DNA from 3 places in the Alishewanella sp. HL-SH06 genome. Region 3 is predicted to be linked to each of the others. Evidence: predicted binding sites of a transcription regulator. Region 3 holds the regulator's gene; each other region holds the start of a gene.

Region 1 (6,778 bases), 240 kb from region 3:
GTGGCTAAACCCGCGCCATGAAAGCGTTGCCCTTCATATTCCGCGGTAATATCGACTTGGCCTAAAGCATCTTCGCCACTGCCTTTGGCCGACAAATTAAAATCGACCATCTTGATCTGTAATTGGCTAATGCGCTGCACGGCTAAAAAAGCGGCTTCAACTGGGCCATTGCCTGTTGCCGCTTCGGTGACTATCTTACCATCACAACTTAAACCCACGGTGGCGCTGGCGACGTGGCCGGTATGCGTTGAGGAGCTTAAAAACTCAAGTTTGTAATATTCGTCTTGCTCTTGTAAGTTTTGGAAAAACACCAAGGCTTCTAAATCGTAATCAAATACCCGACCCTTTTGATCGGCTAAGGCCAAGAAGCTTTGATAAACCTCTTCTAATTGATAATCCTCTTTGGTGTAACCCAGCTCGGCTAATCGATGTTGAATGACATGGCGACCCGAGCGCGAAGTTAGGTTTAATTCGTTTTGTCGAATACCGACGTGCTCTGGCGACATAATTTCGTAGGTGTTCTGTGCTTTTAACACGCCGTCCTGATGAATACCCGAGCTGTGGGCAAAGGCATTTTCACCGACAATGGCTTTATTCGGTTGGATCGGCATATTACAAATTTGGCTAACCAAATGAGAGCTACGATAAATCTCGGTGGTTTTAATATCGGTGTACAAAGGCGCTAACACATCTTTACGGGTATTGATGATCATCGCCACTTCTTCCAGTGAGCAATTACCAGCACGTTCCCCGATGCCATTGACCGTACATTCGATTTGGCGTGCCCCGGCTTGAATGGCACTGATACTGTTCGCCACCGCTAAGCCTAAATCGTTATGGCAATGCACGCTTAAGCGCGCTTTATCAATATTTGGCACCTTGCTTTTTAAGCTATGAATAATGGCAGCGAACTCATTTGGGATGGTGTAACCGACGGTATCGGGTATATTAATGGTGGTTGCGCCGGCAGCGATGGCGCGCTCAACTATCCAGCATAAATCGTCAATCGGGGTACGACCGGCATCTTCACAAGAAAATTCAATATCGTCGGTGTAGCGGCTGGCTAACTTAATAGCGGCAACGGCTTGTTCAGTGGCTTGGGCTAAGGTTTTACGCAATTTGTACTGCAAGTGTAGGGGCGAGGTGGCAATAAAGGTATGAATGCGGCGGCGCTCGGCGTCTTTTAACGCTTCGCCACAGGCTTCAATGTCGGCACTGACTGCACGCGAAAGGCCACAAATGATCGGCCCTTTTACTTCACGGGCAATACGTTGCACTGAAGCAAAGTCACCTGGGCTAGATACCGGAAAGCCCACTTCCATCACATCAACATTTAAGCGGGCAATAGCATGCGCCAGTTGAATTTTTTGCTTTTGGCTTAAGCTGGCGCGTAAAGCCTGCTCACCATCACGCAAGGTGGTATCGAAAATCCAAATTTTGTTATCAGCACTCATCACGCTTTCCTTTTAATGGCCTTAGGCGTACAACATGCCGGAAGTCATAAAAAAACCCCGGCCAAGGCACGGGGTTTTCGTTTATCGGTAGTGAACGCTCACCAATAAGCACGAACCCGTGCAGCGCAGAGGAGCACGAGGAGTAGGCTAATGATGTAGGTCACAACTGAAGAATTCATTTACTGTATTGCTGCCTTATGTACAGAACGCCATATTAATAACATGGTTATTTTTGCAGTGCAACAGTATAGATGGCTAAATGGATAAAAACTTTGGTTGTAGATTGCGCGTTTTTTCAGTGTGTTGCCCAATTTTCGATGGGCTCTTTACTTAACCACGTTGCACCTAAGCCGCGACAACGTTAGATTAAGGCTTGCTGATTTTTAAGGAACGTCTTGTGCAAGTGAAACTGATTTTCTCGGCCCTAACCATGGCCACATTACTGGGCGCGTGTCAAAAAGCGCCAGAACCCGTTGTGACAACAGATGCGTGGTCGCCTTTGGCTCAGCGTTATGTCAGTTTAGTTTTGGCACTGGGTGAGCATGATAAAAGTTATGTCGATGCCTATTATGGCCCTGCCGAATGGGCAGAACAGGCCAAAACGGCTGCGCTATCAGCGGCAGAGATTGTCACTGCGGGCAGTGCTTTACAGGCTGAAATCAGGGCGTTAAGTGCCACTGATACTATGTTGCGCTTACGCCAACACTATTTAATCACGCAATTAACGGCCTTAGTTAGCCATGCGCAAACGCTGGCAACGGGCAAGCGGATCAGTTTTGAGCAACAAGCACAACAATTGTATGACACCTTGCCGCCGCAACGTGATTTGGCCAGTTTTGATACTGTTTTAGCCGAGCTAGATGCGCTAGTGCCGGGCGAGGGGGATTTAACCGAGCGAGTGGTTGCATACCGCGCGGGCTTTGTGATCCCGCAAGATAAACAACAGCAGGTCTTTGAGCGGGCGATAGCTGAGTGTCAGGCTCGCACGCTCAGTCGCATAGATTTACCCCAGCAGGAGCGTTTTACGTTGGAGTTTGTCGAAGACAAACCCTGGAGTGGCTATAACTGGTATCAAGGTGCGGCTTATAGTCTGATCCAAATTAATATCGAGCGACCCATTGATATCTCGCGTGCGGTCGACTTGGGGTGTCATGAAGGGTATCCAGGACATCACACCTACAATGCGTTGTTAGAGCAGAAATTAAAAAACGAGTTACAGTGGGTCGAATTTAGCGTTTACCCCTTGTTTAGCCCGCAGTCGTTAATCGCGGAAGGTACGGCAAACTATGGTATTAGTATGGCGTTCCCTGGTGAGCAAAAGATGCAGTTCGAGCGCGATGTGCTCTATCCGTTAGCGGGCTTAGATGCTGCGTTGGCTGCAGAGTATGCGCAATTTTTAAAGTTAATGGCTCAACTAAGCTATGCCGGTAATGAAATTGCGCGGTTATACCTCAATGGTGAAATTGATGCGGCAACGGCACAAAGCTTACGCCAGCGTTACTTATTGCAAAGTGAAGCAGAGGCCAAGCAAGGCATCCGGTTTGTTGATACCTATGGCGCTTATGTGATCAATTACAATTGGGGCAAAGATTTAGTGAAGAACTATATCGAGCAAGGCGGCTCTGAAGATGAGCGTTGGCAGCGTTTTATCAGTTTGTTGTCAACGCCGAAGTTGCCGTCTTCTATTGCTTGGGAATAAAATGCTCGCCGTTGCCCGTCGCTCGTGTTTACATGCGCGACAGCTTACTTAAACCGATAAACAGGAAATTGCATGGAACGTTACTTTGAAAGACTGATGTATGGCACGCGCTGGATCATGGCACCGATATATCTGGGTTTGAGTTTATGTTTAATGGCATTAGCCATTAAATTTTTTCAGGAAATATTTCATGTTATCCCAATGATTTTTAGCATGAAAGAAGTAGAACTGATCCTGATCACCCTAAGCTTAATTGATATTGCTTTAGTTGGTGGTTTGTTGGTGATGGTGATGTTTTCAGGTTATGAAAACTTTGTCTCGCGGCTCGATTTACACGGCCATGATGACAAGTTAGGTTGGTTGGGTAAGTTAGACTCTAACTCACTGAAAAACAAGGTGGCGGCGTCTATTGTTGCAATCTCGTCCATTCATTTGTTAAAAGTATTTATGAATACCGAATCTATCGATAACGATAAGATTAAATGGTACTTATTGATCCACATTACTTTCGTATTATCTGCTTTTGCGATGGGTTACTTAGATAAAATTTTGCGCGACAAGCCTGATGCAAAAGCCGTGAGTGTTGAAAACAGTAAACTATAACATTTAGCCGGTACTCGACATAACAGCGTTGAGTTAACAAGGTTTTTTGTATAACTCAGGCTAAGTAGCTACGAGTAGACCTATTTATTAGGATCGGTTTATGTGTAGTTACTTTGTCTAACGAGTTGCTAAAGTGACAGCTTTTTTTACAGTCTGGTTAGACCTCTTTTTATAAGCACATAAAAATCAATGGCTTAATATTTTGGCATTTATTTTGCTTTGTTTTTTAGTGTTGTTTCTTGTCATCTCTAAACAACCTCGAATTCTTAATCGTGAATAATGACCATCAAATGATATTTGGAGTACAGATGAAACTTAAGGTATTAGCACTTTCGCTAGCATTTACCCTTTCAGCGGCTTTTCTACCGGTCTCGTCAGCTCATGCTGGTTTAATCACTGCCGATTCTTCAACTTGGAATGCTACAGGTACCGCTCTTGCAAGAAACACTGGGCTTTTGAATGCCAACAGCTTTTATATTTGGAATGTTGATACTAACTGGTTTATTCGTTGGACTTTTAGCACGGCTACCAACATAAACGGTACGCTTAACCTACCCACCGGCAGCACATTAAGCTTTCACTCAGATGAAGTTAATACTTATGACTCGCTAAACCTGTTAACAGGCGCTTTTACCTCTTATGTGGCCGGTGGTTATCTTGATGGTCTGAATTTTACCTTAGCTGCCGGTGAAGTTTTCGATTTTCAGGTATTTAAAACTAACAATACTGCTTTTACTTATAATGTTTATAGCGGCTCCCCTTTAATTGAGTTGGCGTCTTTAAGTAATAACAACCAAAACAACAACGGCATATTATTAAGCTATAATCCGCCTAGAACTGCTAATATTGCTGCAGTACCAGAACCCACTACTCTTGCTTTAATCGGTCTGGGTTTATTAGGTTTGGGTGCATCACGTCGTCGTAAAGCTTAATCATTCTTATTCATCAAAAAACCAAAAGCGCGGTGATACGGCTTTTGGTTTTTTTGTTTGTATTGTCAGTTTACCTTCTACAATAAGTTTCAATAGCCTTGCTATTAGTAATACTTCAAGCCGTCAGCCTTACCTCTAAACGCGTAATAGGCTACTGCGGTATATGCCGCAATCACCGGAATGACCACCACTGCGCCAAAGAAAATAATCAGTAGCGACTCCCGCGAGCTGGCCGCTTGATAAAGTGTCATTTGGTTTGGCACGACAAATGGATAGAAGCTTAAGGCTAGGCCGATAAAGCTACTGATAAAAATCACGTTACAAATGGCAAAGGGCAACCAAGCACCGGCATCTTTTGGCAGTGGTAAACGTTTCAAGGCCAAATAACCAATAACAAACATGGCAAAGCACAACAACGGGATCGCAGCAAAGAAATAGGCTAATGGCGGTTCAGTCCACACTTGTAACACATTAGCGTTTACCATAGGGTTAATCAGGCTCACCGCCAAGATCCCGCTTAGCGTTAACACGCCCGCTATTTTACAGTGCTTAATGGCATGCAGTTGCAGCTCACCGCTGGTTTTGCCAATTAGCCAGGCATTACCAATCATCGCATAGGCGGCCGTAACACACAGACCGCTGAAGCACGCGAAAATAATACTGCCCGTATGATACTGTAAACCCATCACATAAATGCCCAGCATAAAGCCCTGACTGAAGGTTGCTAACAGCGATCCGGCTTTAAAGGTGTAATCCCAGTACACTTTACGCTGAGTTTTTACCTTAGCCCGAAAGTCAAAAGCAACACCGCGTAAAATTAAGCCGATGAGTAACATGGCCGTGGGCAAATATAACGCATGTAAAATCGCGCTGTGCGCGGCGGGAAAGGCAACCAGTAACAAACCTACCGCCAATACGAGCCAAGTTTCATTGGCATCCCAAAACGGGCCAATCGAGGCAATGGCCGTATCGCGCCAAGCTTCGTTGCCCATCGGTAGGGTGATACCGACACCTAAATCATAACCATCTAAAATGGCATAAAGTAAAATCGACAGGGCAGTCAAGCCACCAAAAACCAGGGCCAAATGTTCGGCCGTTAACCAATTCATCATGCTGAAGCTCCTGTGGCTTTGTCAGTGGCTGGCGCGTTTTCAGGTAAACCTGGCATCGTCAGATCATACTCTTCTACTTCTACCGCACGCTTGGCTAACCAGAACAGCGTTTTGATATAGAGCACCAGCAACACGGCATACAGCACTAAATATAAGCCTAGGGTTAGCGCGACATGCTCACTCGGCACGGTAGTTACCGCGTCACGTGTTTTTAATAAGCCATATACTAAGTAGGGCTGCCGACCAATTTCGGTGACATACCAGCCGGCTAGGGTGGCGACCCAGCCCGAGAACGTCATACCGATCAATACTTTCAAATGCAGCGGTGTCAGCGTTTTATGCCTCACTAGTTTAATACTGCTCCACCAAGCCACTAGCAGCATCAGCATGCCGATTCCCACCATGACGCGGAAACTATAAAACACTGGCGCAACGGGCGGATGCTCGCCGACAAATTCATTTAAACCTTTCAGTTCGCCATTCGCATCGTGCGTTAAAATTAAACTGGCGAGTTTGGGGATCTGAATCGCGAAGCGGTTTTGCTGGGTTTCAGCATCGGGAATGGCAAATAACACCAGTGGTGCACCCTTTTCGGTATGCCAAATCCCTTCCATCGCCGCGATCTTTTGCGGTTGATGTTCTAAGGTGTTTAAGCCATGAAAATCACCGACCAAAGCTTGGGTGGGCGCTAAAATAGCGGCCGTGAATAAGGCGGTTTTCAGCGTCAGTTTCGGGGCTTTTTTATTATCGCCACGTAATAAGCGATAGGCAGAAATACCGGCCACCAGGAAACAAACGGTGAGGGCCGAGGCCAGCAACATATGCATAAAGCGATAGGGAAAAGACGGGTTAAAAATAATCGCGAACCAGTCGGTGGCATGCACTACGCCATCGCGCATTTCAAAACCTGCTGGCGTTTGCATCCATGAATTCAGTACTAAGATCCAAAATGCCGAGAAGGTGGTGCCTAAGGCGACT
Region 2 (6,778 bases), 2.0 Mb from region 3:
ATTTTCTGCTGCCGCTATGCCGAGTGACAGGTATGTTGATGATTATGGCTGGCTTGGGCGTGCGCACTATCCCCACGCGGATCAAAACCGGTTTAGTGGTGATGATCACGCTAGTGATGATGCCAATGTTGCCAAAAACGGTTTACCCAGAGTTGATTTCTTTTGCCATGGTTTTAGAAGTGCTGTTGCAAATTACCATTGGCTTTGCCCTTGGTTTTATTTCGTTGATGTTTATTAATACCTTTGTGTTGGCAGGGCAATTACTGGCAGCGCAAACCGGTTTAGCCTTCGCATCAATGGCCGATCCGGCGAGCGGCATGACGGTTCCGGCTATCGGTCAGTTTTATCTGATTTTAGCCACCTTGTTGTTTTTTGTGTTCGATGGTCATTTGATTATGATCCAGATGCTAGTGTTTAGTTTCGATACTCTGCCGATTAACGGTCAATGGTGGGATGTGACGCACTACTGGACCATAGTTGAGTTTGGCGGTTGGATGTTTGCCACTTCGCTAGCAATTGCCTTAGCACCGATTGTCGCTATGTTGATGGTCAATTTATCGTTTGGCATCATGACCCGAGCTGCACCGCAGTTGAATATCTTCTCGATTGGTTTCCCTGTAACCATGCTTTCAGGCTTGCTGATTTTATGGTTAACACTCGATACCTTTTTATTCCATTACGATAAACAGTGGCAGCATGTAATTGATTACAGCTGTCGGCTGATCAGTTGCTAGGAGGCTGGCATGGCAGAAGATTCCGGCGCAGAAAAAACCGAACAGCCCACGCCCAAGAAGCTGCAAGACGCAGCAGAAAAGGGCCAGATAGCCCGCTCAAAAGACCTTGGCACGGCTTTTGTGCTTATTGGCAGCGCCGCAGCTTTATTGGTGTTTGGCAAGATGTTAGCCATGGCCGTGCTGACGATTGGTCAGCGCATGTTACGGTTGGATGAAAAAGATATTTTTGAGACAAATTCCATGTTCACTGCCTGGGGGGATGCGGGTGGCGAGCTTATTATGCCCTTAATCGGCATATTTTCTCTGATCCTTATTGCCGCATTTTTAGGTAATACCCTCTTAGGTGGCTTTAACTTTAGTTGGCAAGCCGCAGGCCCTAAAGCCAGTAAAATGGACCCGATGAAAGGTTTAGTGCGCATGTTCGGTCTACAAGCTTTGGTCGAGCTGGGTAAAAGCTTTTTAAAAGTGGCAGTAGTGGTGGGTGTGGCCTTTTTTCTGTTAAAGCTGTTTTTTATGGATATCATGGCGCTGTCGTTAATGAGCGAACCGAATAATATTGAATCAGCGTTATATTTCTTAGGATGGTTGTTTTTAGGGCTTTGTGCTAGTACTTCGTTAATTGCTATCGTCGATGCCCCTTATCAAAAGTGGAATCATGTGCGGCAGTTAAAAATGTCGCTGCAAGAAATTAAAGACGAGCATAAAAACTCGGAGGGTAGCCCAGAGATTAAGGCGCGGATCCGTCGCACGCAAATGCAGATGTCGATGAAACGGATGATGCAGCAAGTCCCCACAGCGGATGTGATCGTCACGAACCCAACGCATTATGCGGTCGCGTTAAAGTATGATCAAGGCAAATTCCGCGCACCGGTGGTGGTTGCCAAGGGCGTCGATGATATCGCCATGCATATTCGAAAAATTGCCAATGGCCATAAAATCCCAGTGATTGAATCACCGGCGCTAGCCCGCTCGATTTATTACACGACTAAACTTGATCACCCGATCCCCGAACAATTATTCGCGGCTGTGGCGCAAGTGCTCGCTTATGTTTTCCAATTACGCTTGTATCGTAAAGGCAAAGGCACTCGGCCGAAAAATCTGGCGAAAGAGCTACCCATCCCTGATGAATTTAAACACTAAACACTAAACACTAAACACTAAACACTAAACACTAAACACTAAACACTAAACACTAATTAGCGAAGCGTGCCGATAAAGTGTCGGCACGGTTTTATCGCTCATTTAGCTGCTTTTCAATAACCTCACCTGATACTGGAACGTTTATTGCTTTAGCCTGTTGTTCCGTCATTAAATTGTCAGGTTATCCATGCAGTTGAGCCAGCTTTACAGTAAATTTGATCGATCCCAACTTCAACACCTTAAGGGTGTCGGCACGCCAGTCTTAATTTTGGCGGCATTGGCTATGGTGGTATTACCGCTGCCACCTTTTATGCTGGATGTCTTATTCTCTTTTAATATCGCGCTGGCGCTGGTGGTGTTGCTGGTCACCATCTATACCAAACGGCCGTTAGATTTCGGTATTTTTCCCAGCGTGATTTTAATTGCGACCATTTTACGTTTAGCGCTTAACGTAGCCAGTACCCGTGTCGTGTTGCTGGAAGGTCATAATGGCGGCGATGCGGCCGGTAAAGTCATTGAAGCCTTCGGCTCGGTCGTTATCGGTGGTAACTATGCCGTGGGTATCGTGGTCTTCCTGATCCTAATTATCATCAACTTTGTGGTAGTGACCAAAGGTGCCGGTCGTATCGCAGAAGTGTCTGCACGTTTTACCTTAGATGCGATGCCTGGTAAGCAAATGGCTATTGATGCTGATTTAAATGCCGGTTTAATTACCCAAGAAGAGGCCAAAGCACGTCGCGAAGATGTGACTAACGAAGCCGACTTTTATGGCTCGATGGACGGTGCCAGTAAATTCGTAAAAGGCGATGCTATCGCCGGTATCGTTATTTTGGTGATCAACCTGATTGGTGGCTTGTTTATCGGCATGATGCAGCACGATCTGAGTTTTGGCGATGCGATGGAAATTTATACTTTGCTGACCATTGGTGATGGCTTGGTTGCGCAGATCCCGGGTTTATTATTATCGATTGGTACTGCCATTATCGTCACCCGCCAAAACAAAGAAGGCGATCTGGGCAAGCAAATGACCAGTCAGTTGGGGGATAACACCCATGTGTTGTTTGTCGCCGCTGGCGTGATGACATTAATGGGCGTTGTGCCCGGCATGCCACACTTTTCATTCTTATCCCTAGCAGCGTTATTGGGCGGCGTAGCTTGGTATATTAAAAAAATTGCCAGTGAAAAAGCGACGGCCTTGCAACCGCGCGCAGCCACGGTTGGCCAACCTAAGCCTGAATCACAAACTGTGAAAGAGATCGGTTGGGACGATGTGCATGGCGTTGATACCATTGGTTTAGAAGTGGGTTATCGTTTGATCCCGCTTGTAGATAAAGCCCAGGGCGGCGAGTTGTTAAATCGGATTAAAGGCGTACGTAAAAAGCTATCACAAGAGTTGGGCTTTTTGGTACCGCCAGTCCATATTCGCGACAACCTTGATTTAGAGCCGAACAGCTACCGGGTGGCTCTGATGGGCGTAACCAATGGTGAGGGGGAATTACGCCACGATAATGAGTTAGCCATTAACCCTGGCCAAGTGTTTGGTACGGTAAAAGGTATTGCCACCAAAGATCCGGCATTTGGCTTGGATGCAGTGTGGATCAGTAAAGATCAGCGTGAACATGCTCAAACACTAGGTTATACCGTGGTCGATGCGGCCACCGTTGTTGCTACGCATCTTAGTCAAATTTTAACTAATCATGCCGCCAGCTTATTAGGCCATGAAGAAGTTCAAAATTTGTTAGATATGCTGGCCAAGCACTCACCTAAGCTAGTGGAAGGCTTAGTCCCTGAAACACTGCCACTGACAACCGTAGTAAAAGTGCTGCAAAACTTATTACACGAGGGTGTGCCTATCCGTGATATGCGCACAATTGTACAAACTTTGGTGGAATATGGCGCAAAAAGTCAGGATGTTGATGTGTTAACTGCGGCTTGTCGTATTTCTTTACGTCGGCTTATTGTGCAAGAGGTGGTGGGCAGTAAACCTGAGATCCCGGTGATTACTTTTGCGCCTGAGCTTGAACAAATGTTGCATCAATCCATGCAGGCTGCGGGTAACGATGGCGCAGGTATTGAACCCGGGTTAGCCGATCGCATTCAGCAGTCATTACAAGAAGCGCATCAAAACCAAGAGTTGACCGGTGAAAGTGCCATTATGCTGACGTCAGGAATTTTACGCTCAGTCATGGCACGATTCGTGAAATACACTATCCCAGGACTACGAGTGTTGTCATATCAAGAGATCCCCGATGACAAACAAATTCGAATCGTTAGTGTAATCGGTCAGCAGAATTAGGAGTAACTCATGAAAATTAAACGCTTTGTTGCCAAAGATATGCGCAGCGCCCTGGCAGAAGTCAAAGAGTTCCTCGGCGCCGATGCAATTATTTTATCTAATAAAAAAGTCGCTGGTGGTGTTGAAATTGTTGCGGCGATTGATGCAGAAGCCCCAGCAGCAACACCTCGCCAAGCCACGCCATCACAGGCTTCTAATACTGCAGAAACGATAGCAAGTGCCAGTGCACGCGCCGAGCCTCGCTTTAGTGTCAGTGTTGATGACGAGCCAGAAGCGGATCCAGCAGATTCATTACGCGCCTTACTCGCCAGACAAATGATCAAGCAACAAGGTCGGGAACCGCAAGCCCCCGCAGCGGCACTAACCAAGCAAAAGGTTGCTGAGCCGGCGTTACAAAAAGCCCCACAATTTGAACGTCAAAATTCTGGCAATACTCAAGCTCAGTCAGCACAATGGCAAGAAATTAGTCAAGCCCAGCAAGCTCAAGCACAATTAATGCAGCAACAGTTCGCCCAAATGCAAACTGAGATGCTGTCGATGCGCCAATTACTGCAGCATCAAGTCTCGGGTTTAATGTGGCAAGATTTAGCTCGGCGCGAGCCCGTGCGGGCACTTGTGATTGAAAATTTGCAACAAATGGGCTTGTCTGAGCAAATCGCTGATCAGTTAGCCTGTTTCATGCCCGATGATTTAAATGCCGCTGCTGCATGGAATACTGCGCTAGAATTACTCACAGGGCAGTTAAATACCACTAATGATGATATTTTGCGTCGAGGCGGGGTTATTGCCTTAGTCGGCCCAACAGGTGTAGGCAAAACCACCACCGTAGCCAAACTTGCCGCGGGTTTTGCCAAACGACACGGTGTTGATCAAGTGGCTTTAATTACCACAGATTGTTTTCGGATTGGTGCTTTTGAACAACTGGCGACATTTGGCCGCATTATCGGTTGCCCAGTTAAACAGGCGAAAGATAGCGAAGAGCTGGCGATATTGTTGAATCAGCTACAACAGCGTAAACTGGTCTTAATTGATACTGCCGGCATGAGTCAACGCGATGTGCGTTTAGCCGAGAAACTTGCGTCATTGGTCCATAATTCTCGTGTTAAAATAAAAAGTTATCTGGTATTGTCAGCCACAGCTCAGGCGCGCGTGATGCAAGAAAGTGTGCAACAATTTAAACGCATTGGCTTATCAGGTTGTATTTTCACCAAATTGGATGAATGTTTAAGTTTAGGTGAAGTGATCAATGTGGCATTACAAAATGCCTTGCCGGTCAGTTACCTAACACATGGCCAACGTGTGCCAGAAGATATTCGGATTCCTGACGCGGCCGATTTAGTAAAAGAAGCGGAGCAGTTACGTCAACAACACAGTGATAACCGCCATCAATGGTATCAAGACGACACAACGCAGGTAGCAGCTGCCTATGCCTAAAGATGTATTAGCCGATGATCAAGCCAGTGGCCTTAGAAAAATGAAAAAACAGATGGTAAAAGTGATTTCCATAACCGGCGGTAAAGGTGGCGTGGGTAAAACCAACGTTACATTGAATCTGGCTATGGCGCTGGCCCAGCTGGGGAAAAAGGTTTTAGTACTTGATGCCGATCTCGGTTTAGCCAATTGCGACGTGATGTTGGGCTTGCGCGTCGATAAAAATTTATCCCATGTCCTTGCTGGATCGGCTACTTTAGACGATATTTTAGTAGAGGGGCCTTACGGTATTAAAATTGTGCCTGCCACCTCCGGTAGTCAAAATATGACGGAGCTTTCTCCGGTAGAACATGCTAGTTTAATTCGTGCCTTCAGTGAATTACACACGCCGGTTGATGTATTATTAGTTGATACCGCCGCGGGTATCTCCGATATGGTGCTTAGTTTCTCTCGTGCCTCGCAAGATGTCTTAATGGTCGTATGTGATGAACCCTCTTCCATTACCGATGCTTATGCTTTAATGAAGATTTTAAGTCGCGACCATGGCGTCGATAAATTTAAAATTGTAGCGAATATGGTGCGCAGCCTAAAAGAAGGCCAAGAATTATTTGCTAAACTGACTCGTGTTACTGATCGATTTCTTGATGTCAGTTTAGAATTAGTGGCCACCGTGCCACAGGATGAAAACGTGCGCAAAGCTGCGCGCAAACAGAAAGCTTTTATTGAAGCCTTCCCAACAACACCGGCGAGTATGGCAATTAAAACCTTAGCGCTTAAAGCCGTGAAATGGCCGTTGCCAGGCAGTGCATCTGGGCATCTGGAGTTTTTTCTGGAGCAGTTAGTACAGCCACAGTCTGATTAGGGGGTTCTGTGAACAGTAAGCTTGCCGCTTATGGTGGCGTAGACCACATGCAACAGTTAGTGGAGCGACAAGCTCCGCTGGTCAAACGTATTGCCTATCACTTATTGGCCCGTTTGCCGGCCAGTGTGCAAGTCGATGACTTAATTCAATCTGGGATGATCGGTTTAATTGAAGCTGCGAAAAATTTCGATGGTAGCAAAGGCGCGAGTTTTGAAACCTTTGCAGGCATTCGTATTCGCGGCGCCATGCTAGACGAAATTCGTCGCGGCGATTGGACGCCGCGTTCAGTGCATCGTAATTCCCGTTTAATTGCCG
Region 3 (6,778 bases):
TAGCGGTGTTTCGCCAATGTTCATCGGATTAACGATTGTTGCGATGGGTTCATCCGCGCCAGAAATGTTGGTCTCGGCAACAGCCGCAGCACAAGGACGACTCGACACCTCGGTTGGTAACGCTTTAGGTTCCAATATCACAAACATCTTAATGGTCATTGGTGTTATTGCCCTATTCAAACCGATTACGGTTGCCTCATTAACCCTGAAGCGCGAATTTCCGTTAATGCTGTTTTTCACCTTTGTTGGATATTATTTTTTATCAGACCATAACTTAACGCGGGCTGAAGGTATTATCTTGCTTATCGCTTTTTTCAGCTTTATCAGTTTGTTGGTGTACTGGGGTAAGCATGCCAGCCCAACCGATCCGCTTATCAGCGAAATTGAATCAGAAATTCCACTACCAACCTCTACTCTAAAGGCGGTGTTTTGGGTTATCGCCGGCTTAGTGTTGTTATTAGCCAGCTCTCAGTTATTGGTTCAGGGTGCAGTCACCATTGCCCGTTATGCTGGAATGAGTGATTTAATCATCGGCTTAACAATTATTGCTATCGGCACCAGTTTGCCCGAACTCGCCGCAAGCGTCATAGGCGTAATAAAAGGCGAAGATGATCTGGCGCTGGGCAATATTATCGGCTCAAACATTTTTAACATTTTAGCCGTGTTAGGCTTAGGCGCAGTGATTGGGCCTTCAACACTCGATATTAATGCCGGTACGCGGGATAGCTACGTGATGATCGCGGCGGCCTTTGCACTGTTATTAATGTCAATACGTATCGGCAAGCAACAACGTATCAATCGATTAGAAGGTGGCTTGCTTTTAAGCGGCTTTATTGGCTACCAATATTTGTTATTTACTCATTTGGCGTAAACTTGGTTATGACCACAAAGACTTTCCGTGAACAGGCTTTAGCGGTATTACGCATCGAAGCCGAAGCCGTTCGACAACTCGAACAATATCTTAATGATGATTTTGAGCGCGCTTGTCAGCTGGTACTCGATAATAAAGGTAAAGTTATCGTCAGCGGTATTGGTAAATCTGGCCACATTGCCAACAAAATAGCGGCAACCCTCGCCTCTACAGGCTCTCCGGCTTTTTTTGTGCATCCAGGCGAAGCGAGCCATGGTGATTTGGGCATGTTATCAAAAGACGATATCGTTATCGCCATCTCCAATTCTGGTGAAACAGCAGAATTACTGACCATAGTGCCAATTATCAAACGCATGGGTATTCCACTGATCGCCATGACCGGGAAAGCAGATTCTACGTTAGCGCGCTTGGCCGATATTCACTTATGTGTAGCTGTACCTCAAGAAGCTTGCCCACTTGGCCTAGCGCCCACCGCCAGCACCACGGCGACACTGGCGATGGGTGATGCCTTGGCTGTCGCGGTGTTAGATATTAGAGGCTTTTCAGCCGATGATTTTGCGTTATCACATCCCGGTGGCAGCCTTGGTCGCAAGTTATTGTTGCGATTAGAAGATTTAATGCATAAAGAGAATTTGGTGCCTATCGTACCGCAAGAGGCCAGCATTAAAGATGCCTTATTAGAGATTTCACGCAAAGGGCTCGGCATGACCACCGTGGTCGATGCACAAGGTCGCTTAGCTGGGCTTTTTACAGACGGTGATTTACGACGTATTCTTGATCAACGTATTGATATACACAGCACCTCTATTGCCAAGGTGATGACGGTCAATTGCATTACGGTTAAAGCAGAAATGCTTGCCGCAGAAGCGTTAAATATTATGCAGCAACGAAAAATTAATGGCCTGATCATTGTTAACGAGCAGCGCGAGCCAATCGGCGCCATGAATATGCACGACTTACTGCGAGCAGGAGTAATGTAACATGGACTTATATCGCCAGTTGTACCAAGCTATCAGTGATACTAACGCCAGCCGCGCGGCAGATATTAAATTACTTATCTGTGATGTCGATGGCGTATTTTCGGATGGGCGCATTTACTTAGGTAATCAAGGTGAAGAGCTAAAAGCCTTTCATACCCGGGATGGCTATGGCATTAAAGCACTGCGCCAAGCTGGCATAGAAGTAGCCGTGATCACAGGGCGACAATCGGCCATTGTGGAGCAGCGTATGAAATCGCTAACTGTGCCCTATATTTATCAAGGGCAAGAAAATAAAACAGCTGCATTTCAAGCGCTGCTCGCTGAACTGCAATTAGATGCCAGCCAAGTCGCTTATATCGGTGATGATTTGGCCGATTGGCAAGTCATGCAACATTGTGGCTTAGCCGTCGCGGTAAAAGATGCACATCCTTATTTGCGAAAGCATGCCCATTTAGCCACGTCATTACCTGGCGGCTTTGGTGCAGTGCGCGAATTATGCGATCTGTTACTGATTGCGCAACAGCGATTTTTACAATTTGATGGCAGCAGCTCATGAGAAAGTTTTTTGTGCTCATCGTCATGTTACTCGTGATAGTCGCGGGCTACCTGTGGTTGAATCCCAGCGTTGAGCAAGTGGATCTGCAAGTGGATCGAGAATTTCAACCGGATTACATTGCTGAAAATGTTACCTTGCGCATCTACGACAATGAGGGCTATATTGCCGATCACGTGCAGGCGCTGAAATTAGAGCATTTTGAACAGCTCGGCTTTACGCAGTTTGATCAACCGCGCTATACCCTGTTTAATAAAGCACATCAGCCTGCTTGGGAAATCAGTAGCTTACAAGGTGTCTGGTTTCCTGAAGATAAGATTATTTTGGAAAACCAAGTGGTTTTGCAAAACAAACAAACCCTAGGTTTAGTAGAACGCGTTGAAACGGCCTCATTACAACTGATGTTGCCTGAAAAAAGTATTCATACGCATGAAATCGTTCAGATCACCGGCGCCGGTTTTTTCATTAAAGGGCAAGGTATGCATGTCGATTTAACAAAAGAAACCATACAATTGCAAAAGCATTTAGAGACGGTATATTTCAATGAAAATTAATAGCTTAATGATTGTTTTGGCCTTTTTTTCTGCCGTTAGTTTGGCCGCCGAACCGGATCATAAACAGCCCATCTCGGTCGATGCAGATAAAACCTTAGCCTCATTAATTGACAGCATTGCCAGTTATGCCGATAACGTTGTCGTACGTCAGGGGTCCATGTTGATCAAAGCAGACAAACTTGAAGTCGACGCCAGTGCTGGTAAAGGTAAAGAGGTGTTTATTACAACAGGCTCACCGGCGACCTATTCACAAACACTGCAAGGTGATCGTCCTGTAACCGCTCAAGCGAATGAGATCCGATTTGACCGTGCCAGCCGAATTTTAACGTTATCGGGTAATGCCGAAGTGATGCAAAGCGGTAGCTTAGTACGCGGTGCCGTGATCCGTTACAACATTGAATTACAACAATTAAGTGCTGAAGGTGAGCAAAATCGTCGCGTTACCACGATTTTCACCCCAGAAAACAAGGACAATCCATGAAGTTAGTGGTCTCGCACCTCGCCAAAAGCTATAAAAGCCGGCAGGTAGTGAAAGATGTCAGCTTAGAGGTCAATGCAGGGCAAATCGTCGGTTTATTAGGCCCTAACGGTGCAGGTAAAACAACAACCTTTTACATGATTGTTGGCTTAGTTCCCTCGGATAAAGGCACCATTACCCTCAACGAGCAAGATATTACTTTTGCTCCGATCCACCAACGTGCCCGCGCCGGCATTGGTTATTTACCGCAAGAAAGCTCGATTTTTCGTAAATTGACTGTGCATGAAAACTTATTGGCCATTTTGCAAACCCGCAAAGATTTAAGCACGCAACGCCGCGCTGAAATTGCCGATGATTTATTAGAAGAATTTCATATCGGCCATATCCGCAACAGTTTAGGGATGGCGTTATCTGGTGGCGAGCGTCGTCGGGTTGAGATCGCGCGGGCACTAGCCGCTGATCCCGCTTTTATTTTATTAGACGAACCATTTGCTGGGGTTGACCCGATTTCAGTACTTGATATCAAAAAAATCATTCAACACCTCAGCCAACGTGGCATTGGTGTTCTCATTACTGACCATAATGTGCGTGAAACGTTAGATGTTTGTGAAATCGCTTATATTGTCAGTCATGGCGAACTGATTGCAGCCGGTTCTCCGCAAGATGTTCTAGCAAATCAGCAGGTGCGTGATGTATACCTAGGTGAGCAATTCAGGCTATAGTAAAGAAGATAGAACGCAACTGCGCATTCAGGAGAGAATTACAGGTACATGAAGCCCTCTTTGCAACTCCGCCTAGGACAACAGCTTACCATGACGCCACAACTGCAACAGGCGATACGCCTATTACAGTTGTCCACCATTGAGCTACAGCAAGAAATACAGGAAGCGTTAGACGCGAACCCGTTACTCGAAGGCGATGATGATTTCGAACGTCAGCCAGATGAGGTTGATCACAGTCTTGGCAATATCAATCGCGATACCCTTGACGATCCACGCAACAAAAACTCAGAGCAAAAAGACGCAGCCGATCGCGATACCAGCGATGATCTGAATAAACAAAACATCCAAGAAGATTTACCGCTAGATAATAACTGGGATGACTTAGTCAGTGCCGCCCCTGTTAGCAGTGGCAACATGCCTGATGACGATATGGTGTATCAGGGTGAAACCAGCGATACCCTGCAAGATTATTTACGTTGGCAAATGCAACTCACGCCCTTTTCTGAAATCGACCGGGCTATTGCTGAGATCATTATTGAAGCCATCGATGACAATGGTTTTTTAAGTATCAGCTGCGAAGAAATACTCGACTCACTGCAATCTAACGAGGTCGAGGCCGACGAAGTTGAAGCCGTGATTAAACGCATTCAATTATTTGATCCGGTCGGGGTTGGCGCGCGCTCGGTGCAAGAGTGTTTACTGGTGCAGTTACGGCAGTTTGAGCCAACTACCCCCTATTTAAATGATGCAAAACTCATTATTAGCAACTATACCGAATTTTTAGCGAATAGAGACTTTCGTTCTTTGATGCGCGTGACTAAACTCAAAGAAGAAGAGTTAAAGGAAGTCATGCAGTTGATCCACAGTTTAAATCCACGGCCTGGTGCTGATGTGATTAAACAAGAGCAGCAATATGTTATTCCTGATGTCACGGTGACAAAAGTAAAAGGTCGCTGGCAAGTCGAATTAAACGCTGACGCTATGCCCAAAATACGGATCAATCAGCAATATGCGGCGATGAGCAAAACCGCTAAAAATACCGCTGATACGCAATTTATTCGTTCGCACTTGCAAGAAGCTAAATGGTTTTTAAAGAGCTTAGAAAGCCGAAACGATACTTTACTCAAAGTAGCCAATTGCATTGTGCAGCAACAACAAGCCTTTTTTGAGCATGGTGAAGAAGCCATGAAACCGATGGTATTGAATGATGTTGCAGAAATGGTCGGTATGCATGAGTCGACTATCTCACGCGTCACCACTCATAAATATATGCATACACCACGTGGAATTTTTGAACTTAAGTTCTTTTTCTCCAGTCATGTTAGTACAGAGAGTGGTGGTGAATGTTCTTCCACTGCCATTCGTGCTTTTATTAAAAAATTGGTGGCGGCAGAAAATCCGGCAAAACCGCTAAGTGACAGTAAAATGGCGGAAATTTTGTTAGAACAAGGGATAAACGTGGCTAGGCGAACTATCGCTAAATACCGCGAATCGTTGTTTATTCCGCCGTCAAATCAACGAAAGACCCTGCTGTAAGTGTCTTAACTAAAAGGAAGAGTCTATGCAAATCAATTTAACAGGCCGTCACGTCGAAATTACCGAAGCCTTAAAAGATTATGTCGAGAATAAATTTGCTAAGCTAGAGCGTCATTTCGAGAACATTAATAATGTACATGTCATCTTAAACGTGGAAAAATTACAACAGATTGCCGAAGCTAAAATCCATCTCACCGGTGGCGAAGTGTTTGCGGTGTCTGAGAACGAAAACATGTATGCTGCGATTGACCAGTTAATAGACAAACTCGATCGGCAGGTCATTAAACACAAAGAAAAACTGTCACGACACTAAGACATTATTATGAATTTAAACGCAATGTTAGCGGAGAACTGCACGAAAAGTGCAGTTCTATTTAACAGTAAAAAACGTATCCTCGAATATATCGCCGAACTGGCTCACCAGCAGCTTCCCGAACTATCTGAATACACCATTCTTGAAGCCTTAATGACCCGTGAAAAACTCGGTTCAACCGGCATCGGTGGCGGTATCGCCATTCCTCACGGCAAACTTGACTGCGTAACTCAACCGATTTTGGTGTTTGTGGTCAGTAAAGACCCTATCGCGTTTGATGCGATAGATAACCAAGCCGTCGATATTTTTTGCGCTATTTTAATACCTACTGAGCAATGCCAAACGCACCTAAGTACGTTATCCGGTATTGCCAAATTGTTGAGTCAGAAAGACTTAACCAAAAAAATCCGCCATGTCGAGTCAGATGAACAACTGTATCAGCTACTACTCGACTATAGCCAAAAAACAGGTGAGTCATGAAACTACTCGTCGTCAGTGGTCGCTCAGGCTCTGGCAAATCGGTTGCTCTGAGAGTCATGGAAGATCTCGGCTATTACTGCGTCGACAATCTCCCGGTTAATCTATTACCGACTCTGGCAACTGCAGTAATGGGCCAATATGAACGCGTTGCCGTGAGTATTGATGTACGTAACTTACCGAGCGATCCCGATGAGTTATCAGACATTTTGTCATATCTGCCGCGCAAGCTGGAACTGACGATTTTATATTTGGATGCGGATCACACCACGCTAATTAAGCGCTTTAGCGAAA

Evidence for each region. Region 3 encodes sigma-54, which starts transcription at its own class of promoters, with help from an activator protein. Its sites were predicted from a motif close to GTTGGCACGNNNNTNGNNT; they were not measured.
Region 1: ACUJFK_RS02690 (PEP-CTERM sorting domain-containing protein) is a predicted target of sigma-54. The motif match lies at 3,958-3,976, and genes of this name have one in related genera.
Region 2: flhA (flagellar biosynthesis protein FlhA) is a predicted target of sigma-54. The motif match lies at 2,006-2,024, and genes of this name have one in related genera.

What each region holds. Positions count from the first base shown of each region.
Region 1 is NZ_CP199752.1:607,951-614,728, forward strand. Features, by position in the region: gene leuA (2-isopropylmalate synthase) at 1-1,454, opposite strand, end outside; gene ACUJFK_RS02680 (hypothetical protein) at 1,852-3,153, shown strand; gene ACUJFK_RS02685 (TIGR00645 family protein) at 3,226-3,756, shown strand; gene ACUJFK_RS02690 (PEP-CTERM sorting domain-containing protein) at 4,029-4,688, shown strand; gene ACUJFK_RS02695 (cytochrome d ubiquinol oxidase subunit II) at 4,793-5,797, opposite strand; gene ACUJFK_RS02700 (cytochrome ubiquinol oxidase subunit I) at 5,797-6,778, opposite strand, start outside.
Region 2 is NZ_CP199752.1:2,818,146-2,824,923, reverse strand. Features, by position in the region: gene fliR (flagellar biosynthetic protein FliR) at 1-734, shown strand, start outside; gene flhB (flagellar biosynthesis protein FlhB) at 744-1,874, shown strand; gene flhA (flagellar biosynthesis protein FlhA) at 2,062-4,170, shown strand; gene flhF (flagellar biosynthesis protein FlhF) at 4,180-5,604, shown strand; gene ACUJFK_RS12950 (MinD/ParA family protein) at 5,597-6,463, shown strand; gene ACUJFK_RS12945 (RNA polymerase sigma factor FliA) at 6,472-6,778, shown strand, end outside.
Region 3 is NZ_CP199752.1:851,972-858,749, reverse strand. Features, by position in the region: gene ACUJFK_RS03860 (calcium/sodium antiporter) at 1-871, shown strand, start outside; gene ACUJFK_RS03855 (KpsF/GutQ family sugar-phosphate isomerase) at 880-1,851, shown strand; gene kdsC (3-deoxy-manno-octulosonate-8-phosphatase KdsC) at 1,853-2,407, shown strand; gene lptC (LPS export ABC transporter periplasmic protein LptC) at 2,404-2,958, shown strand; gene lptA (lipopolysaccharide transport periplasmic protein LptA) at 2,948-3,439, shown strand; gene lptB (LPS export ABC transporter ATP-binding protein) at 3,436-4,158, shown strand; gene ACUJFK_RS03830 (RNA polymerase factor sigma-54) at 4,207-5,694, shown strand; gene hpf (ribosome hibernation promoting factor) at 5,720-6,007, shown strand; gene ptsN (PTS IIA-like nitrogen regulatory protein PtsN) at 6,014-6,487, shown strand; gene rapZ (RNase adapter RapZ) at 6,484-6,778, shown strand, end outside.